DNA from 2 places in the Shewanella sp. 30m-14 genome. Region 2 is predicted to be linked to the other one. Evidence: riboswitches for the same ligand, from Rfam matches in the RefSeq annotation. Region 2 holds a riboswitch; the other holds the start of a gene.

Region 1 (16,737 bases), on a different contig from region 2:
ACATTTTGGTAGTCTATAGCGCTTGCCAGTTCGTGCTTTAACTGAGTTTCAATAGCACTAACCTGTTGTTGCCAATGATTTTCACCAATAAGCTCAAGGCTGGCGATGGCCGCAGAGCACGCTAATGGGTTAGCCATGAAGGTTGGGCCGTGCATAAACACGCCGGCAGGAGAATCACTAACACCTTTAGCCACTTCATCACTGCACAGGGTTGCTGCTAAGGAAATATAACCACCAGTCAATGCTTTACCTAAACATAAAATGTCGGCTTCAATATTGCTGTGTTCGTAGGCAAATAACTTACCAGTACGACCAAAGCCTGTGGCGATTTCATCAAGAATCAGCAGCACATTATATTTGTCGCACAGTTTTCTTACCGCGGTTAAATACTCTGGGTGGTAAAAACGCATACCGCCAGCACCTTGCATAATCGGCTCGAGCAATAATGCCGCTATCTGTTGATGATTATCTTCAAACAGGTTAGAAATGTCGCTCAGTTCCTCTGGGTCAAAGTCGTCATCGAAGCGAGACTGAGGAGCTGGGGCAAACAATTGTTTGGTGACTAACTCACCAAACATGGTGTGCATGCCACCTTCTGGATCGCACACGCTCATGGCTGCAAAGGTATCACCATGATAGCCATTTTTAATGGTGAGGATTTTTTGCTTCGCTGTATGTCCTCTACCTTGCCAGTATTGCAGAGCCATTTTCATCGCCACTTCTACCGCGATTGAGCCCGAGTCCGCCAAAAATACCTTGGTTAGTTTGGGGCTAGTCATGTCTATGAGCAGTCGTGCCAACTCTACTGCAGGACGGTGGGTGATCCCGCCAAACATAACATGGCTTAATTGTGCGGTTTGCTGCTGCATTGCTGCGACTATTTTGGGATGGCTATAACCATGGACACAAGCCCACCATGAACTGGTACCGTCAATGAGTTTTGTACCATCTTGCAACTCCAGTTCAACGCCATCGGCGGCAACGACTCCAAATGCCGGCAATGCATTGGCCATGGAGGTATACGGATGCCACAAGTGCTCTTTATCAAATTGAAGATCAACACTGCTTGTAGTAGATTGAATGTTGTTGCTCATATAATAACCGTTAGTAAACCTTTTAATTAGTATGACATTGACAGGTTACGACCTGTAGGTATCCTAAGCAAGATAAATATTACGTAAAACCCTCCACTTTATAATGGTAAGCTATTGTTTTAATGACTAAAAGTGTACCATTCTTTAACTGGGTTAACGGCAGTTAGCATCTTTTTTATAAACTCAGATGCTAGCAGCAAACGCAAAAGAATCAGATTAATTGAACGTGTGAGCAAAAAGGGAACTGCATGTCTGAAGTACAGCTAAGAAATAACTGGAAGCGCGAAGAGATTGAAAGCTTATTTGCACTGCCAATGAACGATCTCCTATTTCAGGCGCAGAGCATCCACCGCCAAGAGTTCGATCCTAATGAAGTCCAGATCAGCCGTTTACTGTCGATTAAAACCGGTGCTTGCCCAGAAGACTGTAAGTATTGCCCGCAAAGTGCACGTTATGACACAGGTCTTGAAAAAGAGCGCTTGCTCGCCATGGAAACGGTACTAACAGAAGCTCGCAGTGCTAAAGCTGCGGGAGCATCACGTTTCTGCATGGGCGCAGCGTGGCGTAATCCTAAAGAACGCGATATGCCATACCTTAAGACCATGGTGGAAGAGGTTAAAGCATTAGGTATGGAAACCTGTATGACCCTGGGTATGTTGTCAGCTGATCAAGCCAATACGCTGGCTGATGCGGGGCTGGACTATTACAACCATAACTTAGATACCTCGCCTGAATATTATGGCGATGTGATCACCACTCGCACCTATCAAAGTCGTTTAGATACCTTATCCAATGTACGTGCATCAGGCATGAAAGTATGTTCTGGTGGCATTGTTGGCATGGGCGAGAAAGCCACCGACCGAGCAGGTCTTCTTCAGCAATTGGCAAACTTAGATCAGCATCCAGATTCTGTGCCAATTAATATGTTGGTAAAAGTCGAAGGTACCCCCTTTGAAAAGCTTGATGATTTAGATCCATTAGAGTTTGTCCGTACCATTGCCGTAGCGCGTATTACAATGCCCAAGTCTAGAGTGCGTCTGTCGGCAGGGCGTGAGAATATGACCGATGAACTGCAAGCGATGTGCTTTTTTGCGGGAGCAAATTCAATCTTTTACGGTTGTAAGTTGTTAACGACGGCTAATCCAGAAGAAAATGATGATATGAGTCTATTTAGACGACTGGGCCTGCATCCTGAGCAGGGCGTAGCATCAACCAAAGAACAGGATGAAGCTATGTTGGCAAAAGCCGCGGCGCAGCAAGACAAAAAAGTGTCAGCATTTTATGATGCCGGCGCGCTTTAAGTTGCTGATTAAAAAATAGTTAATAGTTAATGGTTAATAGTTACAAGATGGTTAATGGTTACAAGATAGTTAATGGTTGCCGGGTGACTAATTAACAGAGAGCATCGTCAGTGTTGGTCAGTATCGCTCAATGCTGATAGTGCTCCCTTTTTCAAAGCGATTTTATACAAGTAACGATTAAAATACACAATTACCAAAGTCTGCCGAAAATAAAGCGGTGGGTTTACTAGGCTATTTTAGCCTTTTAACTGAGCATAACAATGTCAGAAAGTTCAAAAAATCAGCCGTCAGTCGAGTCCTTGAACGCTAGAGTTATCAATAAAAATCAAGCGTTAGAACAACAAGGTCTGCTTCGAAGACGCACTAATCTTGTGCTGGACCCTAATCAGTCAAATTACTTTGAAGTGGATGCACTGCCTTATGTTAATTTCAGTAGTAATGACTATTTAGGCTTATCGACATCTTCAGAGTTAGCTGAGGCACTTTACCAAGGAGCGAAACAACACGGTGTTGGGAGTACTTCCTCGCCATTGGTCGTGGGTTATAGCGAAGCGCATTTAAAACTGGAGCAAGCCTTATGCGAAGCCACAGGACATGAAGCTGCACTGTTATTTTGTTCAGGTTTTAGCGCTAATAACGCATTAATGAAGACCTTGTTTAATGAAACGGATCTGGTGCTTGCCGATAAGTTAATCCATGCCTCAGTGATCGACGGCGTTCAGGATAGTGGTGCTAAGCTGAAGCGCTTTAGTCATAACGACATCGATAGTGCTAAGAGTCATTTAGAGCGCTTTTCGCCAAGTGCATTATTGACCGAAAGTCTATTTAGTATGGATGGTGATATTGCTCCTTTAGCTGAGTTATCGGCGCTTTGTCAACAGCATAATACTTGGTTAATCGTCGATGATGCCCATGGTTTTGGTCTGCTAGGCGAAAACGGATTGGGTGCCACAAGGATTGCAAACGACATTAAGATTGATGCTCAGTTGGTCACCTTTGGTAAGGCCATGGGGGGGCAAGGAGCTGCAATTCTCGGAAGCCAAGCATTAATCGATTTTTTGGTGGCCAATGCCCGTCATTACATCTACTCAACAGCGTTGTCGCCAGCTCATGCCGTAGCAGCATTGGCCGCCATCAATATGATTAAGCAGCAACCCGAACGTCGGCAGAAATTGAATGACAATATTGCCTGTTTTAGAGCTGCCTGCTTAGAAAAGAATATCGAACTCTCAGACTCACAAACTGCAATTCAACCGATCTTAATCGGCGATGCCGCTAAGACAATGGCGGTGGCTAAAAGATTGAAAGAACATGGTTTCTGGTTAGGTGCGATTCGAACTCCAACCGTACCCGTCGGAAGTGCAAGACTAAGGTTAACCATAAATGCTAATCACTGTCAGCAAGATATTTTGGCGTTAGTGGATGTGTTGGCTGTTATCTTAAATGATGACTGACATTGAGCTTTCTAATATCTCATTACGCTGTCTTTAAAGCTTCTTTAAAGGCTTTTATACCGCTATTTCAATTTTATTTGATTGATTAGGATCCAATGCAGTGAATACAGGATCAAGTGAGCTTAAACACCAAGTCGCAGCGCGGTTTTCCGCCGCAGCCGCGCATTACCATAGTTACGATATACTGCAAAAAAGAACTGCTGAGCATCTGTTACGTCAAGTGACCTCAAGCTCCCGCTTATTAGATATAGGTGCCGGTCCTGGTACTTGCTTTGATCATATTCCTAGCCTTGAGCAAGTACTCTGTCTCGATATTGCCGAGGGGATGCTCAAAACGCTTAGCGAAAACTTCCCGCAGTACATACCGATTTGTGGCGATGCCCAGAGTCTTCCTTTTGCTGCAGACACGATTGGTGGCATCTATTCCAATGTGGCATTGCAATGGTGCCAAAATCTTCCTCTAGCGATTAATGAAGCTTGCAGAGTGCTTTGTCGTGATGGTGAACTGAATATGAGTATCGTGGCTGCCAATAGTTTGTATCAGTTGGCTGAACTAGGTTTTAAGGTCAATACGTTTATCGATGAAAAAACACTGCTTGCTTGTTTTGAGCAAGATGCCTGGCATATAGCAGAGTTTGAAACTCAAGCGATAACGGTTCACTTTGCCGATCTTAGAGCTATGCTGCAGTCGATTAAAGGGGTTGGGGCATCAATTGTAAAACAAGATCAAAATGTTAACTTGCCTCAGGTCACATTGAGAGGACGTAAAGATTGGCAAGCTTTGCAAGCTCAGGCAGAGTTGAGTCGAGCCCCTGAGGGCCTTCCTTTAACTTATAATATTAGCTTTATTAAAGCGCGGAAAAAGCGCTAAACGCAGCTTGGAGTTGACATGACATTTTTTGTAACGGGTACAGATACCGATTGTGGTAAGACGTTGATCTCATCTGCATTGCTAACTGCCGCTAAAGGCGAAACAGTAGGCTTTAAGCCGATAGCATCTGGCTGTGAACAAACAGAGAAAGGGCTTCGAAATAGTGATGCTTTGGCATTAATGGCTGCTTCTAGTATCAAACTTCCTTACGAGGATATTAATCCTTTTGCCTTTGAAGCAGCTATTGCGCCGCACATCGCGGCAGCAGAGCAAGGCGTTCAATTAGCGCCTAATCGTATTGAAGCTCAGCTCAAGATGGCTGAATTTGTTGGTGCTGATTTTTGCTTGATTGAAGGTGCGGGTGGCTGGCGTTTACCATTAGGAGAAGGTCACTACCTTTCAGACGTTGTGCAATCGATGAACTTGCCAGTGATCTTAGTGGTGGGTATGAAACTAGGCTGTTTAAGCCATGCATTATTAACGGCTGAAGCGATTAAGGCTGATGGTTTGAACCTTGTAGGCTGGGTAGCGAATCAAGTCGATGCCGATATGGCAAATCAACAAGAAAATCTAGCCGCGCTAAAACAGATGATGACGGCGCCTTGCTTGGGCTATGTACCGCATCTTGCTAAGCCGACCGCGGAAGCTGCTGCCAGTCATTTAGATATGAGTGTTTTGTTATAAGCTAATAGTTAATATCTAATCGTTAATATCTAAAAGTTAGTGCGATGTAACATGAATTAGCTAAAGCTTGTACGCAAAATTAACGCCCAATTGGTGGAGAAATTATGCTTCCTAATTGGGCTTATCTTTATGTTAAGAAAGATTAATCCCACGTCTCCTATAATTATCCTGCTTTACCGATTAAATTAATCTTAGATTAATGAAACCGACCTAGACTTTGCCGACTTGATATAAAAGTGGAACTCAGCCGTCTATTATTGATGCTACAAGGCATGTATTTGAAGCGATAAGACATAAATTTTGCAGTCTCCCCTTGAAATCTCGTTTTTTGGACATATTATGTCTCTTATAGAGTGTATATCAGGTACTTTGTATCCTAACAGGAGCTTAAATGAAGCGTATATTTTTACTGATTGCCACTAACATGGCGATCTTATTGGTGGCATCAATTGTGATGTCTATCTTAGGTGTTAATACCTCAACCATGGGCGGATTATTAGTATTCGCTGCAATCTTTGGTTTTGGTGGCGCCTTTATCAGCTTGGCTATCTCTAAGTGGATGGCTAAGAAAACTATGGGCTGTGAGGTTATCACAACGCCGCGTGATAACACTGAACGTTGGTTAGTGGAAACCGTTGCTCGTCAAGCAGAGCAAGCGGGCATTAAAATGCCTGAAGTGGCTATCTATCAGTCGGCAGAGTTAAATGCATTTGCAACGGGTCCTAGCAAAAACAACGCATTGGTTGCAGTGAGCAGTGGTCTTTTGTATGGCATGAGTCAAGACGAAATAGAAGCTGTATTAGCCCACGAAGTAAGCCACGTCGCTAACGGCGATATGGTGACGCTGACTCTTATTCAAGGCGTGGTGAATACATTCGTTATCTTCGCTGCACGTGTCGTGGCTGGCATCATCAATAACTTCGTCGCGAGTAATGACGAAGAGGGTGAAGGCTTAGGCATGTTTGCTTATATGGCAGTGGTTTTTGTACTGGATATGCTGTTTGGTATCTTAGCTTCAATCATTGTGGCTTACTTCTCTCGTATTCGTGAATATCGAGCCGACGAAGGTGCTGCACGTTTAGCGGGTAAAGATAAGATGATTGCGGCACTTGAGAGACTGCGCCAAGGCCCTGAAACCGGTGCAATGCCAGCGTCAATGTCAGCGCTAGGTATTAATGGTAAAAAATCGATGGCTGAGTTGATGATGAGTCATCCGCCACTAGAAAAGCGTATTGCGGCACTTAGAACTCACTAATTGAAGCATGGCTAAATCAAGGCGGTTCGAGGTTCAATCTCTCGAATCGCTTTTTTATTACCCAAAATCAACGTGATAAATAGTTAGTTATACTGCATTCCAAGAAGTAATTTGATTAAGCGCACATTTTGAGAATTTCCACAATGATATGATCTTTCACTTAAATTAGTTGCGGATTAGTTAATGCTTAGCTAAATTAACCTAAGTCGTGCTAAAAATATTGTTCGCAAGATGAAAACAACCTGACTATTAAGTTTTCACTATGCGAACATCAAATGAGGATACAATTGTGAGCAATAAACTACTAAGTGCAATTTTTGGTGCGGCATTCGCAGCACTCGCTTTATCACCAACAGCTTTCGCTGAAGGTCAAGAACTTGCCGAAATGCATGCTGAAATGGACGGTTGTGAAGCGTGTCACGCTGACGGTTCACCATCTGCAGACGGTGAATACGAGTTCCAGCAGTGCCAAGCCTGTCACGGTACTTTGGCTGAAATGGACGCCGTTCACCAGCCACATGACGGCATGCTAACGTGTGCTGATTGTCACGCGCCACATGAAATGAACGTGGGTGACAAGCCAACATGTGACAGCTGTCACGATGATGGTCGTACTGCCGAGTCGACACTTAAGTAATTTTATTTGACTTAAATTGCTAAAATGAGCCAGCCTAGAGCTGGCTTTTTTGCATAAAAATTTTGACAGTGCAGGATCAATATTGGCTCAAAAGGTTTTCTGGTGGAACCAGCATTCAAATTCTTACTAGGGTTCAGATTATAGGTAAGAAAATTTTATACAAAATCTCATCACAGCATAAAACATACAATATTTTTCATCTTACATAAGAAATGACTTGTGACTCCTTTCGTATGACAAGCTTAATTAACACCATTGATAATAATATTTGAGCGTTTATTATTTATTACTCTTAAAATCAATAGCTTGAATGTTTTTTTGTGAAGTGGATAATTGTTGTTAATTGAGTTGCCCGTAGTAGTAAAGTCTAGTTTTTCTTGAGCGAATAGCTATTTGGATGCAACGCTTTTAATACTCTAGATTGATGATGGACAAGCACTTTCCCGACATAATGGCCGCGTTAATTTCATATAGTCATTAAAGGTCGGTAATTGAGTATGGATACTACTAAGATGGCGGTTAACTCCTCTAATCTTCAAATCAGCAGCATATGGCGTTATACCCCAGCGCTACTCCTTGCCTTTTTGCCTCTGGTGCACGCTCAAGACCTTAGCCAATTTGATGAACTTAATGGCTATGATAACCGCGCCTCTATCGCCCAAAGTGGTGATAGTTTAGATGCAAGTGTGAGTCAGCAAGGTGTTTCAAACCGGGCAATAGTGAGTCAGTCGGGCTTATTAACAGTGGCGGATGTGAAGCAGTTAGGGGGAAGTAACCGCGCTGGCGTTTACCAAAATGGTGCAGAAATTGAGGCAAGTATTCTTCAAAGTGGCTTCAATAACATCGCTATCTCTTCTCAGCAAGGTGCCTATTTAAATCTCGATATTAATCAACAAGGGAACAATAATTTAGCTTCAGTCCTACAAATGGGCAATGAAAGCTCGGTGACAATATACCAAAATGGTACTGGGCATGGTGTTTCAGTTGTGCAATATGGGCAGGGACAATCAGCCCAAGTCACTCAAGGTTATATTTCAAATTAAGCCAACTTCAATTGTTGTTGTGTTTATGTGAATAATTCTGTCTTTATTTGTAGTCTGAGTGTATTACAATAAAAACACACGGATGGTGATATACAGTACACACGGAGTTAGCTTATGTTCAAAGTCACACATTGGGTTTTGGTTACCCGCTCGCATTTATTTGCCGATCTTCTCAATACCAGATGGCCACAAGAGTTCTTGGTCAAACTACATCGGATCTCTCCAGAGCATTTTAATGCTGAATTATTAGAAAGTCGCATTACTATCATTTTGATTGATCTGTCGACCGTAGATGTTCAAACCGCATATCAAATTCAAAAGCGCATTGAAAAAGGCAGCAACATCGCTCGAGTCGTCTTTTTGCATTTTCCTAAACAGGTTGACGCTAAATTTCTTATCCAAGCTTCAGTGACTGCCGGGGTATTTTATTCAGATGCTTGTTTAGAAACAATTGGTGAGGGCATGGCGGATATAGTAAAAGGCAAAGTGGTTCTACCTCAGCGTTTTACAGAGAGTAACAGCCTTAATGATAGTGCTATTGATGAGGTTGAAACCTTAACGATCCGAGAGCGTGAAGTACTGCAAGTATTACGCAGTGGAAGTACCAATATTGATATTGCAAATAAACTATTTGTCAGTGAAAGCACCATAAAAACGCATCTTTATCGAGCGTTTAGAAAAATTGGTGTATCGAGCCGTGGTCAGGCAATTGCCTGGGCCCAAACCAATATGCATGAAGTGACTCAATGAGTCGGTTCTGCTTATGTTTTCTCCTTCTGTCGTCAACGTTGACGGCAGGGGAGATTGTATTAGATAAGCAGCAACCACCGCTAGCCGAAAGCACCAGCGATAACCCCCCAAAAGTTGAAACAGATCTTATCGATGGGCTTATTCTTAATCGTGCAATGACTCGATTTGGTCATCGATTTTATCGAGAATTTGTCGCAGCTTATCGGGATATTGGTGGTGTGGCTCAACATTCAGGTTTGACCGTGGTTGAACAAGCGACAGCGAGAAGCGGTAGTAAAATTAGTATTCTTCACAATAGAAGACCTATTTATATCACGGTTGTCTCTCCTGCAAGTCGAAATATCGATGAGCAAGCTTTAGCTGCTGCCGGGCGAGTAAACCAAAAATTAAAACAAAATCAAAGGCAAGCAAACTGGGCCCAATTTTTAGATCCCGATTTGGCTCCAGATGAATTTTAACAAGGAAAGTTTATGAAAAGGGTTATTAAAATTGCGGGTGGTTCATTGTTGGCGGTGCTTATGGGCTCATCCCATGCAACTCAGCTGACTTACACTCCTGTTAATCCCAACTTTGGGGGCAGTTACCTTAATGGTTCATATTTACTGTCTAATGCATCAGCTCAAAATAAACATACAGGAGGGTCGAGTTATGTGCCGCCATCGGCGCTTGACCGATTAGCGAGTTCACTAGAATCTCGTCTGATGAGTCAGCTGTTTAATGATGCGGCAAACGGCGGTGAAGGGTACTTAAAGACTGATGATTTCGAGATCCAGGTGGTGAATCAAGATGGTGCCTTATTGGTGCATATTACCGATGTTGTCACGGGTGAAACAACAATTATCGAAGTCGGTGGCATTATCGACACTAACACTGGAGAAGGTTAATGATTAACAAGCTAACCTTATTGTTTGCCTTATGCTTTGTAAGCGCGTGCTCTACTACGAGTGAATTAGAGCAAATAGTGCCTTCATCAAGTTTAATGCCAAAAGGTGAGACTTATTACGATCTAATTGGTTTACCCGCTCCGCAAGGAAGCATGGTTGCAGCCGTTTACGACTTTAGAGATCAAACCGGTCAATACAAACCTATTCCATCGAGTAACTTTTCCACCGCGGTACCTCAAAGTGGTACAGCATTTTTAGCCCAAGCGCTGAATGACTCTAGCTGGTTTATCCCTGTTGAAAGAGAGGGGTTACAAAATTTACTGACTGAGCGAAAAATTGTGCGTGCAGGACTAAAGGGCGATGCTGCAAGTTTAAGCCAACTTAATTCTGCACAGATCTTGATGGAAGGCGGTATTGTTGCATACGACACCAATATTCGTACCGGTGGCGCTGGAGCTCGTTATTTGGGCATTGGCGCGTCAAGTCAATTTCGTGTTGATAGTATTACGGTAAATCTTAGGGCTGTAGACATACGTACAGGAAGACTGCTTAGCAGTGTCACCACAACTAAATCAGTATTGTCTAAAGAACTGACGGCAGGGGTATTTAAATTTATCGATGCTCAGGAGTTATTAGAGTCTGAAGTTGGTTATACCTCGAACGAACCCGTTAGTTTGTGTGTGGTACAGGCGATTGAAAGTGCAGTGGTGCACATGATTGCTGATGGCATTTGGAAACGAGCTTGGAACCTTGCAGATACTCAAGCTGGTTTAGAAAATTCAGTGCTTAAAAAATACTGGTTAGAGGCTCATTCGGTTGACAGAGTCCAAGCTAGGCTAAACCAAGGTTAATATAGCGATATTAAAAAAGGCGCTATGTATAGCGCCTTTTTTATGGTGTCAGTTCACGTCCAACTAAATTGTTACTCATTTATGTGTCGAATGCGTGTTATTTGAGTGGTTTCGTATTTTATATGTTCATTACTTTTAATACTGTTTAGCTTTAGATTGATTTGCAAATAGAGCTGATTATGCAGTCCATTTAGCTTGGCGCTTGCCAAGCGCTATATTGAGTTTTTATTCTTGGCTACTTATTCATTTCTCGTTCTTTGCTTAAAAACTCAAATCCACTTTTCAAGTAGCTAAAGCGATCGTCATCTGGCAGTGAGCGAACCTGTGCCAACATTAGGCCAAAAGCTGAATCAATCATCAATCTGTCAGATAGTTTCAAATAGCGATAAACGACGGGCCTGAGCACAACGGTGAAATGCCCTGTAAATTCGTTGAAGCGTTGCTCTTCAATAGCTGTGGTATTGTTCACCAGTTCACGCATACACAAAGCGGCAAGCAGAGCATTTTTATCACTAAAAGACTGATATTGTGCAGCACGGGAGTACCCGGCTCGCTTATGAACATCAGACATATTAAGTGCAATCATGCCTTTTTCTTGTACTAATTCAGTTGCGGCATCTAAGAGTGCGGTTTCTTTTTCCGTAAGCATTGTCTTATTCCTGCATATTTTTTTTCATTAGAAATCCTAAACAGCGTAAAGTCAACCACATTGTATATACATCTGTTTAATGCAGGTGCAAGTCAACACGATCCAATCATGTGATTTACTTCAGAAATCGTCCATCGCCTTGTCAATATTTTCGCGTATACTATGGCTAGTAATTTCCTTTTGAGGGCAGACAAATGGCCGAAGAAACCATATTTAGCAAAATTATTCGACGTGAAATTCCTGCAGATATCTTATATCAAGACGATCTTGTGACAGCCTTTAGAGATATCACGCCCAAAGCACCTACACATGTGTTAATTATTCCAAATCATCTGATCCCAACAACTAATGACATTAAGGCATCAGACGAAAAAGCATTAGGCCGTATGATGTCTGTGGCTGCTAAGTTGGCTCAAGAAGCGGGGATAGCTGAAGATGGCTACCGTTTAATCATGAACTGTAATCAGCATGGTGGCCAAGAGGTTTTTCACATTCATATGCATTTAGTGGGTGGCCATCCACTAGGCCCGATGTTGAGCCCGAGTGAATGAGTTCAAGCAGTCAGAGCTACTCGCTAACCGATATGGCGAGCCGATTTGTCGCGCAGCTAACTCAATGCCGTAAGCTTAAATTAAAAGTGCTAGAAGGTAGCGGAAAGCATGTTTTACTGGAGCTGCCTTACGATACACAGCTTGTTGGTTACCCTGACACGGGGGTGATCCATGGTGGTGTGATCACAACATTGATGGATACTGCAAGTGGTTGCGCGGTGGTGTGTTCAATTTTTGATAAACACCGCTTGCTTGAGATCTCTCCGACTCTCGATTTGCGTGTCGATTATATGAAGCCAGCAGCGCCGCACAAACCTGTTTATGGTTTTGCCCAGTGTTATAAATTGTCTTCAAGTGTTGCCTTTACCCGCGCTATTGCTTACCAAGATTCAATAGATGATCCCATCGCTCATGCGGTAGGCTCGTTTATGCGTATCAGCCCTGAGATGGTTGGTGAAGAGTTTAGGCAGGCATTGATGGGAGGTGCTGAATATGAATGATGAATCGTACTTTTCTATTGAACCATCGTTGGACGACAGTGCTAAGCTTGACGTTAAGGGCATCGTAAAGAAGGCCACAGAGCTAAATGACTTTGGCCATCTCTTGGAGCATGTTCCTTACGCAAAATTTATCGGAATGGCGGTAGACAGATTTGGTGATGAACTGGTTTTCAAGCTGCCAGCAAAAGATGACAACATAGGTAATCCTATCTTGCCTGCGCTACATGGCGGCGTGATTGCAGGATTTATGGAGATGTCGGCAATAGTACAATTGATGGTGTTTATGCAAACGACAAAAGTACCTAAAGTTGTTGATTTTTCAATTGATTATTTAAGGGCTGGTTACCATAAAGATAGCTTCGCCGAGTGTAAAATCACGCGCCAAGGCCGCCGAGTGGCCAATGTAAGCATTAATTGTTGGCAGACAAACCGTAAGCATTTAATTGCAACTGCAAGAGCGCACTTTTTGATTGATTAGTCGAGCTGGCTAACTTTAGTTTATTTAAGTTACGCCTATTAGCTTATGCTTAAACTCAAGCTTATTAACTCAAGCTTATTAACTCAAGCTTATTAACTTACGTTTATTCGCTTAGGCTATTAATCGGGCATGTTAATTTAACTTGCTACTTAACTCATGGTTTGTATCAATAGCGTATGTGTTGCAGCTAAGAAGGGGATAGAGATGAAAAAGGTTTTATTGGGACTATTTACCGCATTGGTTTTCACTGCATGTGCTCAACATACTGCCGGTGTGATGGCGGGGTCAAATGGGGATGCTAGGATTGATAACAATAGCTTTGGTAAAGAGGTACAAGTAACCAATATCATGGCTCGCCCTGAAGGCGGATTCTTACGTGGTACGGGAACCATTGTCAGTCAGGTATCAACCGATTTAAGGTTGCAATATAAGTTCACCTGGTTTGATTTAAACGGAATGACAATTGACGACGAAGGCGTAAGCTGGAAATCGGTAAAGCTACACGGTAAACAGCACCTGCAAGTTAGCGCTGTGGCTCCTAATGCCACCGCAACTCGTTTTGAGCTATACGTGAGAAAAGCCTTTTCAAATTAGCCTGTCGACACTCTTGGTTAATATTGGTTAGTTAAAGTGGTAAGTTTAAGTTGTTGGCTAAAGCCTAGCGTAAACCAAGTTTATATCGCACCTGTTAAAAAAACGTCAGCTAAGCTGACGTTTTTTCATGCAAAAAGTACCTGTTTTTAAAGAAGTCTGTCATCGAGTTGTAAATTTCATGTATAATCGCGCTCGCCAAGGGGTGTTAAAGTCTATAAACCGAAAGTCGGATTTATCTGCTTTGACTGAGATGTTGAAAAACGAACCCTTTGAACCTGATCCGGCTAATACCGGCGTAGGAATGGGCCACAATTCATTTCCCGATCGCTTCTTTACTGATGCCGGATCTCAAAATTTTACTTTGAGGTCCTATGTTAAATCTAAAATCTTATTCGCCAATAGCACTTGCGGTTATTGCAGCCATCTCATCTACAAACGCCTTTGCTAATGGCGATGCATCCACCACTCACGATGATATCGAAGTCATGGTGGTGACCTCTGACTTTCGTGGTTCAGCATTAGAAACAATGCCCTCCAGCGTTACCATTATTGATCAGCAACAAATTGAAGATGAAGGTGCCCAACACTTTGAAGATATCTTAAATACGGTTGCCAATTTAAATTGGTCTGGTGGTAGCTCTAGACCTAAATATTTCCAGATCCGTGGTGTGGGCGAGCAAGAAGAATACCAGGGCGCACCTAACTCTTCGGTGGGGTTTGTTGTAGACGATATCGACCTATCTGGTTTAGGCATGGTCTCAAGCATGTATGATCTACAACAAGTAGAAGTGCTACGTGGGCCACAAGGAACTCGCTATGGCGCAAATGCCTTAGCAGGTCTAATTTATCTCAAGAGTAACGACCCTACCGATGTGTTTGAACATGGCGCAGAAGTCTCTCTTGGCGATGATAATCTACAGACTTTCAGTGGTTTCAGCTCAGGTCCTATTACAGACTCAGGTAATTTACTTTATCGTGTTTCGTTACAGCAGCATCAACAAGATGGCTATCGTGACAACCTCTACCTTGGCCGAAGTGACACCAATAATCGTGATGAGTTTACAGGCCGCGGTAAGTTACGCTGGTATGCAACCGAAGATCTAGAAATCGATTTAACTTTCCTGCACGCGAACTACGACAATGGTTATGATGCATGGACACTGGATAATAATGGTTTTGACACATTAACCGATGCTCCGGGTGTCGATAAGCAACGTACAACAGGCTCGTCACTTAAGTTCACCTATACTGGCGCCGAGAATTTTGATCTCACTTCATTAACCTCGTTGGCGCAATCAGATACGCGCCATAACTACGACGGTGACTGGGCAAACCCTGACTACTGGGAAAGTCGAGATTGCGGTGGTATTCCATGTGAGTACGAGTATAACTGGGACAAAAAAGGCGAGAGAAAAACGCTAACCCAGGAGTTTAGATTATCGTCCACAGAATCTGGACGTATTTTTTCAGATAGTACCGATTGGCTGATTGGCGTGTATGCCATGGACTTACAAGAAGATAACGACACGGTTGATACTTATAACCAGTTATCAGCCGAGTATGAAGCACAAAATTATGCATTATTTGGTCAGTTAGATTCAGACTTAGGTGCAACTTATGCATTATCTGTAGGTTTACGGGTTGAGCGTCGAGAAAGTGATTACAGTGATTCGGCAGGCGACAGTTTCGGCCCAAGCGAAACTATGTGGGGCGGACATATCGCATTAAGCAAGGCGTTAAGCGAAAACCATGAGTCCTATATCCGTGTGGCGCGTGGCTACAAAGCGGGTGGCTTTAACATGTCGCTGCCAGTTGAGTTAGCAGACAAAAAAGAGTACGACACCGAAATCCTTTATAACTATGAATTGGGTTTAAAATCGACTTGGTTTGACGGTCAGGCGAGCACCAACCTTGCTGTGTTTTATATGGATAGACAAGATCAGCAAGTTGCAGCTTCACAGCAGTCAACAGTTCCGGGTGAAGAGGGTAACTTTATTTTATTTACCGAGAATGCAGGTAGTTCACACAACTACGGTGCGGAACTCGAAGGTAATTGGTATGCAACAGACAACTTGAACTTATACGGTAGCCTAGGCTGGTTAGAAACGGCTTATGGCGATTATCAATATGAAGATAAATATGGTGCTGTGGTCGATCTTTCAGGCCGAGAACTCGCCCATTCACCTAACTATACCTTTAGCATAGGTGCGACTTATCGCAGCGATAATGGTTGGTTTGCCAACGTCAACGCTAGCGGAAAGAGTGATTTCTACTACTCTGACAGTAATGAGTCAAAGTCTGATCCTTATCAAATTTTTAACGCCAAAGTGGGTTATGAAGCCGACATCTGGTCTGTGTATCTGTGGGGACGTAATCTACTTGACGAACAATATGGCGTTCGTGGTTTCTACTTCGGTAATGAACCAGATTTAGATTGGGCTGATAAGCAATATATACGCTATGGCGATCCACGCCAACTAGGTATGACATTTAACCTTAAGTTCTTGTAAGTAAGAGATCATCACGCGTGTAATTACAAGTGTGATTCAAGATTTTTAAAGCATAAGTGAAGAGTGATTAATGGTTAAGTTAATCACCCATTTACTGAATACCGATTTACTTAATATAGTCAAATTGAGCCACCATAGGGTGGCTGAGGTCAATACAATGAAATTAACAGCAGAAATTAGTTGCTACCCGCTTCAAGATAACTATTTAGACCCGATTAAATGGTTTATTGCGCGAGTGGATTCTTACGACAACATACAGCGAGTGACGAATGCAATGGCAACTCAGGTGGTTGGTGAGTATGGCGATGTGATGTCTATGCTTGCGGTTGAGATGCAAGCCGCTCATGAAAAATTTGGTAAAGCCGTATTCGTTTGTAAGTTTATTGGTGGCGAACTCAATTTAAGTCATAGCGAATAATTTTATTTAGATGAGGTGGTCTAGAGATAGGGAATGTCTTTTGGCCACTGTTGAGCTTAACAATATCTGACGATGATTTAGGGCAAGAACTTCTTGTGCTAAGTATCTTGTGTTAAATACAGGGCACCATTTATGTCTGAGTTTTGGCTAGCGTTAGTCAATAGTTTTACTGCCGCTTTTAGTGAAGCAGAAGCGTTGACGGGCTGGGAGGCT
Region 2 (16,737 bases):
GAAAGGGCTATTGAACTTAAATAGACTTAAATCGCCGCGGTAGTTGCCTTTGCGATTGTTTCGGTCATAATAGCGCGAATTTTTTTAGTTAACATTAGTGTGATAATGATATGGCTGTGCTAGACATTTTAACGATCCCCGATGAACGCCTTAAGCGTAAGGCGGTACCTGTAACAGATATTGAGTCTGTACAAGGTTTTATTGATGATCTTATTGAGACTATGTACGACACCGATGACGGTATCGGCCTAGCTGCAACTCAGGTTGGTAGTTTGCATGCTATTTTGGTTATCGACTTATCTGAAGAACGCGATCAGCCAGTAGTATTGATTAACCCAGAGATTATTGAATCGCGTGGTTCGTATCAAGGCGAAGAAGGTTGTTTATCTATCCCGGGTTATCGCGCTAAAGTCAATCGCCATGAAGGGGTTAAAGTAAGCGCATTAGATCGTCACGGTAAAACGTTTGAAATTGATACCGATGAATTTTTAGCAATCGTGTTGCAGCATGAAATGGATCACCTAAATGGTGTGGTATTTACCGATCATCTTTCTATGCTAAAACAGCAGATAGCCTTAAAGAAAGTTAAAAAATACAAATAGATGAGCAGTGTATTGCTAAGTTGCATGCAGGCTTAGATAAAACACTGTAGTACAATGAAGCGCACCTCTGTAAGGTGCGCTTTTTTATGAGTTTTTCTACACCTTTAGCTGTTTCGGTATATACTCGCATCTTGTTACATTAAGAGTCAGACCATTGCACGTCATATTACTAACCCATGAGCGAGAAGCAATCCGTCCAACGAATACGGGCAATATTGCACTGCAACAGTTCCCTGAATATTGTCAGCGGATCATGTGGTCACGGGTAACGCCATCACAGTTTTTATTAGATAAGTTAACTGAATCGACAACGGCGCTGTTATTCCCTGAGGTGGACTCAGCCGCTCTGTCTCAAGATGAAGGCTCGGTAAACACAGCTGTTGAAAGCAGTGCTTCTCAATGCCGAGCATCTCGAAACACAGATAAAGTACTAAAGTGGCCAGAAACAGTAGTGATTTTAGATGCGACTTGGCAAGAAGCCCGTAAAATGCTGCGCCAAAGCCCTTATCTAAAAACAGCTAACACTTTCTCTTTAAGCGATACGCCAGACTCACAGTTTAATCTCAGGCGCAATCAGGTTGAGGGAGGTTTGTGCACACTCGAATGTATTATTGAGCTATTTAAACAAGCCGAAATGACTGATGAGGCTCAGTTGTTAACCGAAAGGTTTATCGATTTTTGCCAGTTATCAGTAGATGATTAACTCATAAAAAAAGGCGCTATAAGCGCCTTTGTTGTATCGAGTGAAGTAAAGCTTAAAGTTATCGATATTAGCGAGTTAAATCACGGTTAAGTAAATACATAAGAAGTGAGATACCGCGCCACCTAAAACAAACAAGTGCCAAATAGCATGATTGAAGGGGATGCGTTTAGCGACGTAGAAAATGACACCTAAGCTATAAAAGAGCCCACCGCTTATCAATAAATTGAAACCTAAATCTGACATGTTGGCGATTAGCTCTTGCATCACCGTCACACATAGCCAACCCATCACTAAATACAAGACTAAGCTAAACACTTTAAAGCGGCCAATAAATAGGGTTTTAAACAAAATACCGCCAATGGCAAGTGACCAAATGGCAATTAATACCCAATTGGCGTCGCTGCTCGCCAGCGTAATCAATATCAGCGGCGTATAGGTTCCGGCAATTAACAGATAGATGGCGCAGTGATCGGCAATTTTTAACTTATGTTTTACTAGAGGCGAAGTTGCATAGTGGTAAAGGGTTGAACAAAGAAACAGTAAAATAATACTACAGCAGTATACGACCACGCCGGTTAACTGAATAAAACTGAGGTGATCATAGCCTTTAAGCAGACATAAAATCAGCCCCACGATCCCTGCAAGTACGCCAATACCATGACTGAGGCTATTGGCTAGCTCTTCATTAGCACAATAATTAGCAGAGGTTATTTGTTTACTTGTTGGCTTATTCGTTGGCTTAGAACCTTGATTATCTGGAGCTGTCGCATGTTCTACTGGCATTATATAAATGACTTCTGGATTACCATAATTGTGGTCAGTGTAACATTTTAGATTGTAAAAGCTACAGTTTAAGCGAACACGTGTACGCTTAAATTGGCAGTTCTTAAACTGACAACTCTGGACTGACACTCTTGAAATCAGTATCTCTTGGATGCTCCTGTGTTTAGTGTGCGATATTCAATGGGCTCCTCAGCCTAGCATAAATAACTAATGTGAACTTATTTAAGCTGAGATTGTTCTAAGCTGTTATCACTATAGGAAGAGTGTCTAATTAAGCACAAGAGCCAGGAAGAGCCAATTGAGAGCGACGCAGAAGTGGGAGGCCAAACGCGAGCAAATCGTTAACGCAGAAAAAAGTAAGCAACAGCAACGCCAAGTTCGATTCAACGGCTTGCTCATTATCTCCAGTGTCATACTATTACACCTTGTGGCTATCGTTGCGATAAACCAATTATGGACAGGCACAGCACTGGTAACTAAAAATGTGTCCGGCGCTAAAATTCAATCATACCTGTATCAAGTTCCTCAAAACGTCACTGAGCCAAAAGTCACAGATCAAAAAGTTATTGAGCAAGTAATAAAAACGGATATTGAGCTTGAAGTGAAAAGTGAAGTCACAGTAAAACCTGTCGTAAATCCAGAGATTGTTGCTGCTACTTCGCAAGAGAAAGAACTACAAGAGAAAGTGTGGCAAGAGCGTGAAACTAACAACGGGTCAATTAAGGTCAGTAAAACAAAGGACGCTATAACGAAAGGTACTATAACAAAGCAGGCTATGACAAAGGGCACTATAACAAAGCTGACAATAAAAAAGGCGAGTAACACAAAGGGCACGATAGCTCGCAGTGAGAATAGTCAGTATGAAAAGTTAAACTTAATTCCTACTCAAAATGCGAATTCAAGTTCAGGTCAAAATAGTAGTCAAAATTTAGCATCAAGCTCAAGCCTGTTTACGCAGTCTTACTTGGGCAAGCAACGAGCCAGCAAACTCGATGAACTCATTATAGACAAGGCTGATCAATATACTAAAAAGCGTTCCTTGAGTGAGATGGATGGCGACATGCAAGAGTTAGTTTTCCCTCAAGTTGATGAGTACAGCAAGGTGCTCACAACCAACCATAGATTAGATCCGAATCGCATCGTCAGGCAAGGTGATACGTGCTATCGCATTGTCCAAGTGCCAACGCAAATTAACCCCTTTGCAGAAAACCTGGGTTACCCATTTAATTGTGGTGGAGACAAGATAAAAAAAGCGATCAATGATGCGATTTCCGCACGACTAGATAAGCGAATGATAAGTAAAAAGGGATAAGTTTTAGTTGATAAAAATTCATCTATTTTAACGGAACCACCCATTTTACAAGTTAAAACTCATATATAACAGTTGGTTATGGTTCTAATTTTTTGCTTGTTTATTGTGGTCTAATATCTACTTAAGCACTTGTATGTCACAAGTCGATAGGACTATACTGCCAGTTCATCTTGTCGGAGTGCCATATGGCTGAGACCGTTAATTCGGGATCCGTTGAACCTGATCAGGCTAGAACCTGCGAAGGAAACAAGCGAAATCATTGCAAAAATGTCTGTTTAAGACATGCTTAAGCAATGTTTCGAAGGTTACGTGTAGCTGGCGTTTATTGCCTTACTATCCGTTCAACTTTTCACATTCTCATTTCTCCTGACAAGCAACTTCATTTCTTTTTATAAAGTGAGTTTGCTAATGTCAAAACGCCGCGAAACCCGAGCTCAAGCTCAACAGTTTATTGATAACTTAAAGCCGCTACAGCACCCAAATTCTGAAAAAATTTACCTACAAGGTAGTCGAACAGATCTAAAAGTGGGTATGCGCCAAATACACCAAGCTGATACCCTAATTAGCGGCTCTGAAGCCAATCCTATATTTGAAGCCAACCCTCCACTAAAAGTCTACGACTGCGCAGGTGCGTATTCTGATCCTGATGCAAAAATCGATGTGCGTAAAGGGTTAGAAAAGTTCCGCGAGCACTGGATAGAAGAGCGCGATGATACCGAGCAACTTGCAGGTGTCAGCTCTGGCTTTACTCAGCAGCGCTTAGCTGATGACGGCTTAGACCACCTTCGATTTGAGTCATTATTACCACCTCGTCGTGCCAAAATAGGTAAATGTGTGACGCAGTTACACTATGCAAGGCAGGGCATTATCACGCCTGAAATGGAGTACATTGCCATTCGTGAAAACATGGCACAGGTAGAAGTACGAGACCCTATCTTAACGCAAAAAGATAAGGGGGAAAGTTTTGGCGCAGTGATTGGCGAGCCGATAACCGCTGAATTTGTTAGACAAGAAATTGCCCGTGGCCGAGCTATCATCCCTTTAAATATCAACCACCCAGAAGCTGAGCCTATGATTATTGGGCGTAATTTTTTGGTTAAAGTTAACGCCAATATTGGTAACTCTGCGGTGACATCGTCAATCGAAGAGGAAGTTGAAAAGCTTGTTTGGTCGACGCGTTGGGGCGCTGACACCGTGATGGACTTGTCGACGGGACGTTATATTCATGAAACCCGTGAATGGATTATTCGTAACTCACCAGTGCCAATTGGTACGGTACCAATTTATCAAGCGCTTGAAAAAGTAAACGGCGTTGCAGAAGATCTAAATTGGGCAACCTTTCGCGATACCTTGATCGAACAAGCCGAACAAGGCGTAGACTACTTCACTATTCATGCTGGTGTGTTACTGCGTTATGTACCAATGACGGCAAAACGTTTAACGGGCATCGTGTCGCGTGGCGGTTCAATCATGGCCAAATGGTGCTTGTCACACCATAAAGAAAATTTCCTTTATGAACATTTTCGTGAGATCTGTGAGATCTGCGCCGCATACGATGTATCACTGTCGCTGGGGGACGGTATGCGTCCGGGATCTATTGCCGATGCAAACGATGAAGCGCAGTTTTCGGAATTAGAAACCTTAGGCGAGCTGGTGAAAATTGCGTGGGAATATGATGTGCAAACCATTATCGAGGGACCAGGTCATATTCCAATGAATCTCATCAAAGAGAATATGGATAAACAGCTTGAGCTGTGTGATGAAGCGCCATTTTATACGTTAGGCCCGCAAACAACAGATATCGCGCCGGGTTACGATCACTTCACCTCAGGTATTGGTGCGGCAATGATCGCTTGGTATGGCTGCGCCATGTTGTGTTATGTCACGCCAAAAGAACATTTAGGCTTGCCGAATAAAGAAGATGTGAAACAAGGACTTATTACCTACAAAATTGCAGCTCATGCTGGCGATGTTGCAAAGGGACACCCTGGCGCGCAAATTCGTGACAATGCTTTATCAAAAGCACGTTTTGAGTTTCGCTGGGAAGATCAATATAACCTTGGTTTAGATCCTGATAAAGCGCGTGCTTATCATGATGAATCTTTACCTCAAGAGTCTGCCAAAGTAGCACACTTTTGCTCCATGTGTGGCCCAAAATTCTGTTCGATGAAGATCACTCAAGAAGTCCGTGATTATGCTGCCGCTCAAGAGCGTGAACAACAGGTTAGCAGCATCGATATTAAATCGGATGCTGAATATCAATCATACACAGTGAGTGAAACGACTGTTGTTCGTGAGCAGGGCATGGCACAGATGTCGGCTGAGTTTAAAGCCAAGGGGGCGGAACTCTACCATGAAGCCGCTGAAAAAAAGCGTGATGTGGTGCTAGAGGATTAGTCATGAAAAATGCTCCCCATAGTTGGCCTGACAAGCGTCCGATAGTGTGGACTATTGCGGGTTCAGATAGCGGAGGCGGCGCGGGTATTCAAGCGGATCTGGCAACCATGTCAGATCTCGATGCCCATGCGTGCAGCGTTATCACTGCTGTGACAGCGCAAAGCTCGGTGACGGTGTCGTTGGTGGAGGCGGTATCCGCGCAAATGTTACGCTCTCAGCTTGATACTTTGCTAGCAGACCTGCCGCCAGCTGCGATTAAAATCGGTTTACTGGCAGACCAGTCACAAATTACTGCGTTAGCGTCATGGCTTAGCACTCAACAAGCGAGTTGGCTTAAAGTCGGTATTAAGGTTCCTGTTATCTTAGATCCCGTGATGGTAGCGACTTGTGGTGATCGACTGGCAAATAATGCCAGGCTAGACTTTAGTCCTTTCAAAGGGCTGCTAAATTTAGTCACTCCCAATAACGCTGAGCTTGAGGTGCTAGCGGGGCACACACTCGATGATATTGACGCATGTATCGTAGCGGCTAAAACGCTTGCTGATATGCTTGCAACATCAGTGCTGGCAAAAGGCGGAGATAAAGGCCCAAGTTGGTGTCAACAGCAGGCTAATGACTTACTGATTTGTCGGGATGTAGATGGCATATCCAAGCAGCATCAGTGGCAAAGCTTTTGGTTATCGAGCATAAGAGAAACCAGCGGTAATAATCATGGTACTGGCTGCACCTTATCATCAGCTATCGCTGCTGTGATGGCTCATGGTTTTGTGCTTAATGATGCCGTTGTAGTGGCTAAAGCTTATGTTAGTGCAGGCCTGCGTTTGAGTTATCAACCGGGGAAAGGCCCCGGCTGCCTAAAAAGAACGGCGTGGCCAAGGGAGATCAACTTATTCCCTTATATCAAACAAGTCACCGAGCAAGACCACTTACCCTGTTCATTGGCTAATAATGAGCTAACTAGAGAAGGCGAGCTCAATGGTTTTAAAAAGATTAATGCAGCTTTGGGCGTGTACCCGGTTGTAGCAGATGTGGTTTTACTCGAAACGCTGTTAAAAGCTGGAGCGAGAACTATACAACTTCGGCTAAAAGATCCCAAAGAGCTTGCATTGAAGTCTCAATCTTTGGAGCAGCAGATAATTCAAGCCATTGCGCTCGGGCGTGATTACCAGGCGCGAGTGTTTATTAATGATCATTGGTTACTGGCGATAAAGCATCAAGCGTACGGTGTGCACCTGGGTCAGGAAGACTTAATGGACTGTGATCTTAAGCAGTTAGCTGAGGCGAATATGGCACTTGGTTTGTCTAGCCATAGTTATTTTGAGATTTTGCTCGCTAAGCAGCACAACCCGTCCTATATCGCTTTTGGTCATATATTTGCTACATCGACCAAGGTGATGCCCTCTACACCGCAGGGGCTAGCAAAGCTTGCAAGGTACGTGTCATTGATGAAGGGGGAGCTACCCATCGTCGCGATTGGGGGGATAGATGCCTCAAGGCTTGAAAGTGTTAAGGCGACTGGCGTAGATGATATTGCTGTTGTACGGGCTTTGACTGAAGCAGAAGATCCAGCGTCCGCATTTAACACGTTAACCCAAGCATGGCATGAGTCGGTATGACGGGAATATCAAAATGACAATGACCAAAGGGGTATGCAACGCGTTAAGCGATAGCGACTTTCTGCTATATTCACGGCAGGTCCTACTACCCGAAGTGGGTGAGGCTGGACAGGTCTCACTGGCTAATGCGCATGTTGCCGTAATCGGTATTGGAGGGTTAGGTAATTTAGCTGCTCAGTACCTAGCCGCTGCAGGCGTTGGCCGCATAACGCTGGTGGATGGTGATGAGGTTGAGTTATCAAACCTTCCACGGCAGCTGATATTTACGGCCAGCGATATTGGGTATAAAAAAGCGCGAGTGGCACAGCAAAAGCTTGGCCAAGCATACACTCACGTCAAGTTAAAGGCCGTTACTGAACACTTGATGAAAAACAATATCAAGCAAGTGCTTAACACAGATGTTGGCCAATATGATCTATTACTTGATTGCAGTGACAACTTTGATACCCGCCAATTGATTAATGGGTTTGCAATGAGTCATGAGTTGCCTTTGGTGTCAGCTTCGGCAGCACACTTTCAAGGACAATTATTGCATATAGACCAGCAATATAGCCCACAATCTGGTTGTTATCACTGTCTATTCCCTGCAGATATGCAAGTTAGTCAAAGCTGTCAAACCGTGGGGGTATTAGGACCTATGGTAGGCGTACTGGCATCGATGCAAGCTTTGATTGCACTGCAACAGTTATTAGGTTGTAGAGAGACCGTCGGTAAGTTATTTCGTTTCGATGGTAACCAATTTAGCTGGCGAGAAGCGACGGTTCCACGCAATAAAGACTGTTCAGTATGCCGTATTAAAACCGTCAATTATTAACCGTTGAGTATTAGCCGAGAAATCTTAATCGGGAAGTTTTAATTGGGAAGTATTAGGCGATAAGTCTTAACCGGAAAGTATTAACCGAGAATGATTAGCCTCGAGCTCAATTTTGTACAGCGAGGGGCTAATCTGTGGAGCAATTTTATGCAGCAAGTTAATAATAATGATGAACAGAAAGACTGCCGTGGCATTTCAATCAGTATCAATGATGAAGTTAAGCAGCTCGCTAACCACACAACACTACAGGCTGTGATCGAAGCTTATAGTCTGGCACAAGGCATTGAGATAAAGGCGATAGCGGCTGCGCTTAACGCAGAGGTTGTACCTCGACAAAGCTGGCCTATTACGCAGTGTAAAACAGCCGATAAACTAGAACTCTTTTCTGTCGTAGCCGGAGGCTAAAATGTTAACGATTGCAGAACATCAATTTGAATCACGATTATTTACCGGTACAGGTAAGTTCGTTGGGCCAGAAACCATGTTGGCCGCCATTGAAGCATCTCAATCCCAACTGGTGACACTGGCGGTTAAAAGACTGGATCTTAAGACTGGCAGCGACAATATATTAAAACCATTGTTAGACAGTGGCGTAAAACTTCTACCTAATACGGCAGGGGCTCGCAACGTCAAAGAAGCGATTTTTGCGGCCCATCTGGCGAGAGAGGTGTTAGGCACTAATTGGATTAAGCTTGAGATCCACCCTGACCCTAAGTATTTAATGCCAGATCCTATCGAAACCTTAGAAGCGGCGCGGATTTTATGTGAACAAGGTTATGTGGTTTTGCCATATGTTCATGCAGATCCAGTGCTTTGTCGACGTTTAGAAGAGGTGGGCTGCGCTGCAGTGATGCCACTGGGTAGCCCGATAGGATCAAATCAGGGATTAGCCACCGAAACCTTTTTAAAGATCATTATTGAGCAAGCTAAAGTACCAGTGATTGTTGATGCTGGAATTGGCGCACCGTCACAAGCCACTCATGCTATGGAGCTGGGGGCCGATGCAGTGCTCGTTAATACTGCGATTGCCAGCAGTTCTGATCCTGTTGCCATGGGGCGCTGCTTCGCACAAGCGGTAAATACCGGCAGACAAGCCTATATGGCAGGGCTCGGCGCAGTGAGTCATCAAGCACATCACACCAGCCCGTTAACAGGGTTTTTAAATGAATAACCAACGTCAGAAAAATCCTCAAACAGAGCAGCAAAAAAGTTTTGTTGATGTGTTTAAAAAGCTGTCTCGCTCAGAGCTTAAGCTGAAACTCTATTCGCAAACCGCAAACGATGTTGAGCGGGCGTTGCATCAGGCTGCGGGTAATTTAGATAGTTTATTGGCACTATTATCACCCGCTGCAGAGCCATATCTTGAGCAGATGGCGCAGCTGTCGGCGGCACTCACTCGGCAGCGCTTTGGTGCAAGTGTCGGCATGTATATTCCGCTTTACCTATCTAATCTTTGCGCCAATGAATGTGATTACTGTGGCTTTACGATGAGTAATAAAATTAAGCGCAAGGCCTTGTCTAATGATGAGGTGTCAGATGAGATGCGCTTAATTAAAGCTATGGGATACGATTCTATTTTATTGGTATCGGGTGAGCACGAAACTAAAGTAGGACTAGATTATTTTAAACAAGTTCTGCCTTTGGTTCGTGAGCAATTTAGCCACGTGGCCATGGAGGTACAACCGCTTGACGAGCAAGATTACCGAGAGTTAGTGAGTGAGGGGCTTGATGCGGTGATGGTGTATCAAGAAACGTATAACCCTGTGATTTATGCCGAACATCATACTCGAGGAAAAAAGAAGGACTTTGTGTACAGGCTTGAATCACCCGATAGAGTCGCTCGGGCTGGGGTTGATAAAATCGGATTAGGTGTGTTGTTAGGCTTAGATGATTGGCGTTTGGATGCATTGTTAATGGGGTACCATCTCGATTACCTAGAGAAAACCTATTGGCGAAGTCGTTACAGTATCTCTCTGCCGCGACTCAGACCTTGTACTGGCGGGGTGTCACCTAAAGTGGAATTAACAGACAAAGGCTTGGTACAGATGATCTGTGCTTTTCGTTTGTTTAATCAGCAGCTAGAGATCAGTTTATCGACACGAGAAACGCCTACGCTTCGAGATAATTTGTTCGGACTCGGTGTGACGAATGTTAGTGCGGGCAGTTCAACTCAGCCTGGCGGTTATGTTGAACCTAATACTGAGCTCGATCAGTTTGAAATTAGTGATGCACGGACGCCACAAGCCGTTGCTAACGCCATGCTGCAACGTGGAGTTAACCCAGTTTGGAAAGACTGGGAAACAGGTTGGTGATGGCGGTCTAAATATATAGATGGTACATATTGGTAGCACATATAGGCAAGATGAATAATTTGAGCTTGTTTGATATATCAGTTTAGGTAAGTTATTCATTAGCCAAGTGCATAGTCATATGGAAGCGACATAAAAAGGATTTACCATGAGTTGGTTTAAACATCATAAAACCCTTGAGCTAAGTGGTCATCAAGTTAAGTTCGATTACCATAGTTTATCGGGAACATTAAGGGTGAGCTGTGAAGGCAATATCGTGTTTAAAAAGTTCTTATGGCTGCCTTATAAGCGCTATTCTGTGACGTTTGCTAAGCAAACGTATCAGATTAAAGCCTTATTGCTTCCGATTAGTAACATCGGTGTATTCCAAGATAAGCAGGTGATTTGTCGAGAGCTATTTCCTAAGTTAAAACGTTACACCCTGATCACTTTTACCTTGAGCTGCATTAAACGGCTCGCTATGGTGTTTGCCTATGCGCTGAGTTGATTAGACTCACGTCTTAACAATAAGCCATTACGATAAAGCTGTGCAGCAGACAGTGTAAATGCCGCTTTTTCGCTAGTGGAATACTTCACTAGCAATTAGCTGTGGAGCATAAGCTGTACTTTGGTACTTTGTCATTTAGAAGGTGGTTTGGTTAGAGCTGCTTTTTAAGTACTTCATACACATTTGATGGCGTGATAGGTTTGGCTATATAGCCGTCAGCACCAATCCTTAATGCAAGGTTTTCATCAGACTGTTCCGAAAGGGCGCTCACGATAATGACGGGTAGCATAGAGGTTTGTGGATCTTCTTTTAAATCTTTCAGTACCTGATAACCGTTTTTACCCGGCATCATAATATCTAAAAAGATAACATCTGGGCGCTGGATATTGGCAATATCAGTAACATCATCACCTGAATTAACGGTTGTGACTTGGTAGTCATCGCCTAAGATAGATAATAAAAGGCTTGAGCAGACAGGATCGTCATCTACGACCAGTATTCTCGCTTTTTTCATTAGAGATCTCCTCGCAAGATTGCGCTATTTCCAATTTCTTGTATTTATGTGATAACCGTATCATTTTAGTGACTTAAAGGCTATTTCTAAGATTAGCAGAACAATGAATCTTTATTCATCGATTGGGTCAATGATTGTTAGCGGTCTGTTTTTTATACAATTGGTATAAACTGTACTTCTTTAAATTTTTGCTTGATAATTGTGCTACTAATTGTTTGCTATGGAGAAAATAATGCAGATCCCACCGAGTATCATTTCTGGGCACAATGGATTTCAAGCGGCGCAGACAGACTTAACCCAAGCGACGATTGATGTTGCCGGTGCGAGCCAATCAGTTGCAGGCACGACGACGGTTGACAATGTCAGTATGCCAAGCAGTACAACGCAAGCATTAGTTGATGCAACTCAAGCGGTGATTCATGCCCAGGCGTCGGCTGAGGTGATCCAAACAGCATCAGATATGATAGGCAGCTTGATTAATATCAAGGTGTAATATCGTAATATCAAGGTACTAGATTAAGCTGCAGTATCAAGGTGTAATATTAAAGTGCAATGACATTCACCACATCTGACCTCCAGGGATGGATGAAATGTCTTATGTATGTCGGGAACATACTAGACGATGTGGTCTGCAAGGAGTGAAGCGCATAGTCATTCTACGTTTAAGCTCGTTAACACAGTATCAGAGCCGCTAAAACTCGCCATTCTGGAGCGTTTTTGGTTGCCTACTTCTGCGTTGAACAACTTCTTATACTGATTGGTATAAGGGGTGGCGATTTAATTGCGTTAACATGCGGCGTCCGTCGGTTTCAACATGTCGAAGAAAAGCCTGTGCAATCTCGGTTTGCCTTTTCGACTTCAACCACAAAAAATACCAATTTGAGTTAATCGGTAATGAGTTAACCTTGAGCTGCGTTAACCCCGCATTACCACCAAACACGAGTGTATGGGCAGACAAAATACTGATCCCTAAGCCTGCCATGACCGAATGCTTGATGGCTTCATTACTCTCGATAGTCATTTTAATATTTAAGTTAACCCCTTGCTTCTCCATAAAATGTTCGATGGCTAAACGGGTACCAGAACCGTTTTCTCGCATTAAAAAGGGTTCTTGACTGAGTTTATCGAGTGATAACGATTTTAGCTTCGAAAATGGATGGTTTTCATGAGCGATAGCAACTAAGGGGTTATTAAAAAACTCAATACTTTCAGTGTTGAGATCCGCTGGAGGATGACTAAACACGTAGAAGTCATCAACGCCTTGCTTTAAACGCTCGATAATTTGTTGTCGATTGCCCACATTTAGCTGTACATCGACATTGGGATACCGTTCGCAAAATGGCCCCAATAAGTGAGGGATAAAATATTTTGATGTGGTGACAACTGCTAGCCTTAACGTTCCCGATTTCAGCTCGCCTAAATCGGATAGTGAACTCTCGAGTCGTGCGAAACTACCCAGTACCTCGGTCGCGGTTTTAACCACTTCAAGACCCGCTTCGGTAAAGACGATTTTACGGCCAATGACATTATACAAAGGCAAGCCTATAACCTCTGCTAACTTCTTTAATTGCATCGAGATTGTCGGTTGAGTTAGATGCAGGTTCAGGGCTGCACCGCTCACAGTGCCAGAGTCATATACAGCCAGTAATATTTCTAACTGTCTTAGGGTCCCCATATGGGCTTGCAAACGTAAAGACATAATTTGAACTTTATAGTTATTTATCTATATATAAACATGATAACATCTATTTTCATATATAAAACAATTCTGGCACACTGCGCAACATCGCACCCAATCTATTACTTATTCATTAGCTGTTGCGTTCCCTTTTTATGTGTCGGTAGGCATTCCTACTTATGCATTGTTCACATTATGGTTAACCAATAAAGAGGTAATTATGGAACCTGTCAAAGTCGCTATTATCATGGGGTCACAAAGTGACTGGCCAACGATGAAAAATGCCACTCTAGTCCTTGAAGAGCTCGGTATTAAGTATCACGCTCAAGTGGTATCTGCACACAGAACACCCGAGCGTTTGGTTGAATTTAGTCAGCAAGCTGCAAGCAATGGAGTCGAAGTGATTATTGCTGGTGCGGGTGGTGCTGCGCATTTGCCTGGCATGACAGCTGCCATGACCCATCTACCTGTGATTGCGGTTCCTGTATCAAGTAAAGCGCTTAAAGGTATGGACAGCTTATTGTCGATAGTACAGATGCCAAAAGGTGTGGCTGTCGCGACGCAAGCCATTGGTGATCCCGGGGCGTATAACGCAGGGCTCATGGCTGCACAAATATTGGCATTGGCAGATAAAGCGCTAACTAAGCGACTTTGTGATTGGCGCGCCACGCAAACAGCGGGTGTACCGCTGGAGGTTGAATAATGCATATTGCCATTATTGGTTGCGGTCAGCTTGCGCGAATGATGGCGTTATCGGGTTTGCCTCTGGGGATCAAATTTAGCTTTATTAATGATACCGGAGCCAATACTGATACGGCTTGTGTAAATGGTCTTGGTAAGATCTTGAATTGGTCTATTGATGATGATGTGAATCAATTATATGCCGCTCTTGGACATCCTGATGTGGTCACTGTTGAAAAGGAGCAAGTTGATTTAAGTTTGTTAACTGCGCTATCAGCACTTTGCACTACCAGTCCAAATGTTGACAGTGTTGCTCGTTGTAAGAGCCGTATCGCCGAAAAGCAGTTGTTGTCTGAGCTACATATACCTTGCGCCGCTTTTTCTCATGGTGAAAGTATCAACGAGCTTGGTACGCATCTAGGCTTCCCCTTGGTTATTAAGTCGCTCGAAGAAGGGTATGACGGTAAAAACCAATGGGTGATCAAAACTCAAGATGATCTTGATTCGGTTGCCACTCACCTGGTGCCAGACTCTTATTTAGCTGAGGAGTGGATCGGTTTTGAACGTGAAGTATCAATTATTGGTGCAAGAGATAAGCAGGGAAACATTACTTGCTATCCATTAACCGAAAATCGCCATGATAATGGCATTTTAATTGCGTCGACGGCACCAGCTGAAAACCTTACACCTGCAATGACAGCCGCTGCAGAGGATTACTTTAGGCGTATAACCCATCATTTAGATTATGTTGGTGTGCTCGCTATAGAGTTATTCGTGGTTAATGGAGAGTTACTGGTAAATGAGCTAGCGCCAAGAGTTCATAACAGTGGCCATTGGACACAGCTTGGTAGTCAAACCTGTCAGTTTGAAAATCATATCCGAGCAATTGCGGGGCTGGTACTAGGCGAGAGCCGGGTTCAAGGTAAGGTGGGGATGCTTAATCTATTGGGTACAGCTAAACCGCCACTGGATAGCATTACTGCCACTTCCAGTCTGCACTGGTACAATAAGGTCCCTAAACCTAACCGTAAGCTTGGTCACGTTAACTTTAGCGCTGATGACTATAGCGGCTTGAAACAACAAATGTTACAAGCACAAACACAGTTAGACATTAATCGTTAAATGAGAGTCAGATTAACCTGAGTGTTTCTCGTTAAGAGGCCAGCCCTAGGGTTGGCCTTTATTTTTAGTCATATCGATACAATCTTCTATCACCTGATGATGCCTTTTGATTAGCGACTCCAGTAACTCACTTGCTGGGCCCTGTTTATCTCTATTTGGGATCACTAAACTGAGTGTAACTTTACGCTTACTTGAACCTTTGAGATTTAATTTAACTAGCTGATTATTTTCAATGTACTGTTTAACTTGGTGCTCTGGAACCCAGCAAAATCCGATATTTCTTTCTAAAATGGTAATGGCTTCATGAAAATTACTCACCGTCCAGCGCTGCTCAGCCTTGAGCCAACCAAGTTCGCTCAGTGGAGTAAGACTCGTGTCTTTAATCACGATTTGTAAATGCTGAGCCAGAGTTTGATCATCTTCGATGACTTTCATCTGTGCCAGTGGGTGAGAAGGGTGGCAAACCAATAACAAATCGATATCTAATAATGGTTCAGCTAAATAGCCTTTAGGTGGTGGGCCACCACAAATGGCTAAATCAACATTTTGTTCGCTAATCTGTTCCGTCGTTCCAGTAATAACGGTATCGAGCACAGTGACTCGTGTCCCACGGCTTACAGGCAGAAAATCGCTCAGAGCAGCAACTAGGTGTTCCATTGGGTAGATAATTTCACGGGCAATGGTTAAGGAAGGCTCCCAGCCAGTTTCTAGGTTGTTCGCTAACATCTCTAGCTCATTGACTGATTGAGTAATGTGTCTTGAGCGACGTAATAACACTTCTCCACATTCGGTTAAGTAGGCTTTGCGTCCTTTAACTTCGAGTAATTGCACGCCAAGCTGAAACTGTAATTTGGCAACAGCATGGTTAAGCGACGATTGGCTTTTATTCAGTTTTTCGGCAGCTTGTGAGTACCCGCCAAAGTCGACGACAGCTTGCAGTATACGCCACTGCTCTAAGGTTGATTTTGCTCTATCCATAATCACTCAAGACTCGTGAAATCCGCTTTATGTGCTAGTTGCAATGGGCAGATAACAAAGCCTTTAAGAGCTTTGTTATCTGTTATGCCTATTTTTTAATTGGTGTGACCTGCTTTGGCAAATATTTCTTAGTTGCCTTAAGCTCAGATAGATAAGGTCCTTTGTGTAAATTTTCAGGCCAATCGAGTAGCATCATTGCCAGTACATTTCGATGCTCACCGATAACAAGATCTGGATTGCCTCGTGGTGATGGAATGATCTGCTCCTGAGTATTGTAGGCATTAATAATATGTTGTTGGGTCTTTTTAACAACAGGATGATTCGGCTTTCCTGCGAGTAAAAAACTGATGCCTACTTCAGCGATAATGTCATCTGTAGCATCTTTTAAAATGCGGTCAATATTGTTCTCGAAGTGATCTAAAATCCAAGCAAACTCCTTCGGATCGACATTGTGCTGATAATACTCACTGTCGGCAAAGATAAAGTGGGTCATACCATAGAGTTTATTACGGTACTGTTTTTTATTTAATTTTGCGTCTTGATTATCAGGGTAGACCTCAATAAAGGCTTTTTTATAGTCCGCTAAATAGTCGCCAACACCTATCTGTTTTGCCCAATACACATAGTTAACAAGCTGAGCTGCCCAGGTTTCTATCATGGCTTTATCGGTTAGGCCTGTTTTTAAGTCAGCCTTTTTTAAAACCGCCGTTAATTTATCGTGGCAAGGGCCGTCAAAACCAA

What was found. A riboswitch is a leader RNA that binds a small molecule or an ion and turns the genes downstream of it on or off. The one in region 2 is predicted to bind thiamine pyrophosphate.
Region 1: it holds a riboswitch for thiamine pyrophosphate, as region 2 does, so the genes downstream of both, ACVBIU_RS00175 (TonB-dependent receptor) here and thiC (phosphomethylpyrimidine synthase ThiC) in region 2, are expected to answer to the same signal.

Annotation. Positions count from the first base shown of each region.
Region 1 is NZ_JBRILW010000001.1:20,358-37,094, forward strand. It holds gene bioA (adenosylmethionine--8-amino-7-oxononanoate transaminase) at 1-1,094, opposite strand, end outside; gene bioB (biotin synthase BioB) at 1,343-2,395, shown strand; gene ACVBIU_RS00100 (8-amino-7-oxononanoate synthase) at 2,656-3,849, shown strand; gene ACVBIU_RS00105 (methyltransferase domain-containing protein) at 3,950-4,720, shown strand; gene bioD (dethiobiotin synthase) at 4,739-5,404, shown strand; gene htpX (protease HtpX) at 5,796-6,659, shown strand; gene cctA (tetraheme c-type cytochrome CctA) at 6,949-7,296, shown strand; gene ACVBIU_RS00125 (curlin) at 7,794-8,339, shown strand; gene ACVBIU_RS00130 (LuxR C-terminal-related transcriptional regulator) at 8,454-9,089, shown strand; gene ACVBIU_RS00135 (curli production assembly/transport protein CsgE) at 9,086-9,547, shown strand; gene ACVBIU_RS00140 (curli assembly protein CsgF) at 9,560-9,973, shown strand; gene ACVBIU_RS00145 (CsgG/HfaB family protein) at 9,973-10,824, shown strand; gene ACVBIU_RS00150 (helix-turn-helix domain-containing protein) at 11,060-11,473, opposite strand; gene hinT (purine nucleoside phosphoramidase) at 11,668-12,024, shown strand; gene ACVBIU_RS00160 (PaaI family thioesterase) at 12,021-12,524, shown strand; gene ACVBIU_RS00165 (PaaI family thioesterase) at 12,517-13,002, shown strand; gene ACVBIU_RS00170 (YcfL family protein) at 13,207-13,596, shown strand; TPP riboswitch at 13,785-13,915, shown strand; gene ACVBIU_RS00175 (TonB-dependent receptor) at 13,968-16,106, shown strand; gene ACVBIU_RS00180 (hypothetical protein) at 16,264-16,524, shown strand; gene pnuC (nicotinamide riboside transporter PnuC) at 16,657-16,737, shown strand, end outside.
Region 2 is NZ_JBRILW010000027.1:13,799-30,535, forward strand. It holds gene def (peptide deformylase) at 111-602, shown strand; gene ACVBIU_RS17225 (DTW domain-containing protein) at 757-1,305, shown strand; gene trhA (PAQR family membrane homeostasis protein TrhA) at 1,381-2,088, opposite strand; gene ACVBIU_RS17235 (hypothetical protein) at 2,387-3,400, shown strand; TPP riboswitch at 3,565-3,663, shown strand; gene thiC (phosphomethylpyrimidine synthase ThiC) at 3,809-5,797, shown strand; gene thiE (thiamine phosphate synthase) at 5,800-7,413, shown strand; gene ACVBIU_RS17250 (HesA/MoeB/ThiF family protein) at 7,427-8,227, shown strand; gene thiS (sulfur carrier protein ThiS) at 8,375-8,632, shown strand; gene ACVBIU_RS17260 (thiazole synthase) at 8,634-9,398, shown strand; gene thiH (2-iminoacetate synthase ThiH) at 9,391-10,539, shown strand; gene ACVBIU_RS17270 (hypothetical protein) at 10,685-11,023, shown strand; gene ACVBIU_RS17275 (response regulator) at 11,175-11,537, opposite strand; gene ACVBIU_RS17280 (chemotaxis protein) at 11,770-12,030, shown strand; gene ACVBIU_RS17285 (LysR family transcriptional regulator) at 12,286-13,236, opposite strand; gene purE (5-(carboxyamino)imidazole ribonucleotide mutase) at 13,436-13,918, shown strand; gene ACVBIU_RS17295 (5-(carboxyamino)imidazole ribonucleotide synthase) at 13,918-15,018, shown strand; gene ACVBIU_RS17300 (LysR family transcriptional regulator) at 15,064-15,996, opposite strand; gene ACVBIU_RS17305 (DUF3541 domain-containing protein) at 16,085-16,737, opposite strand, start outside.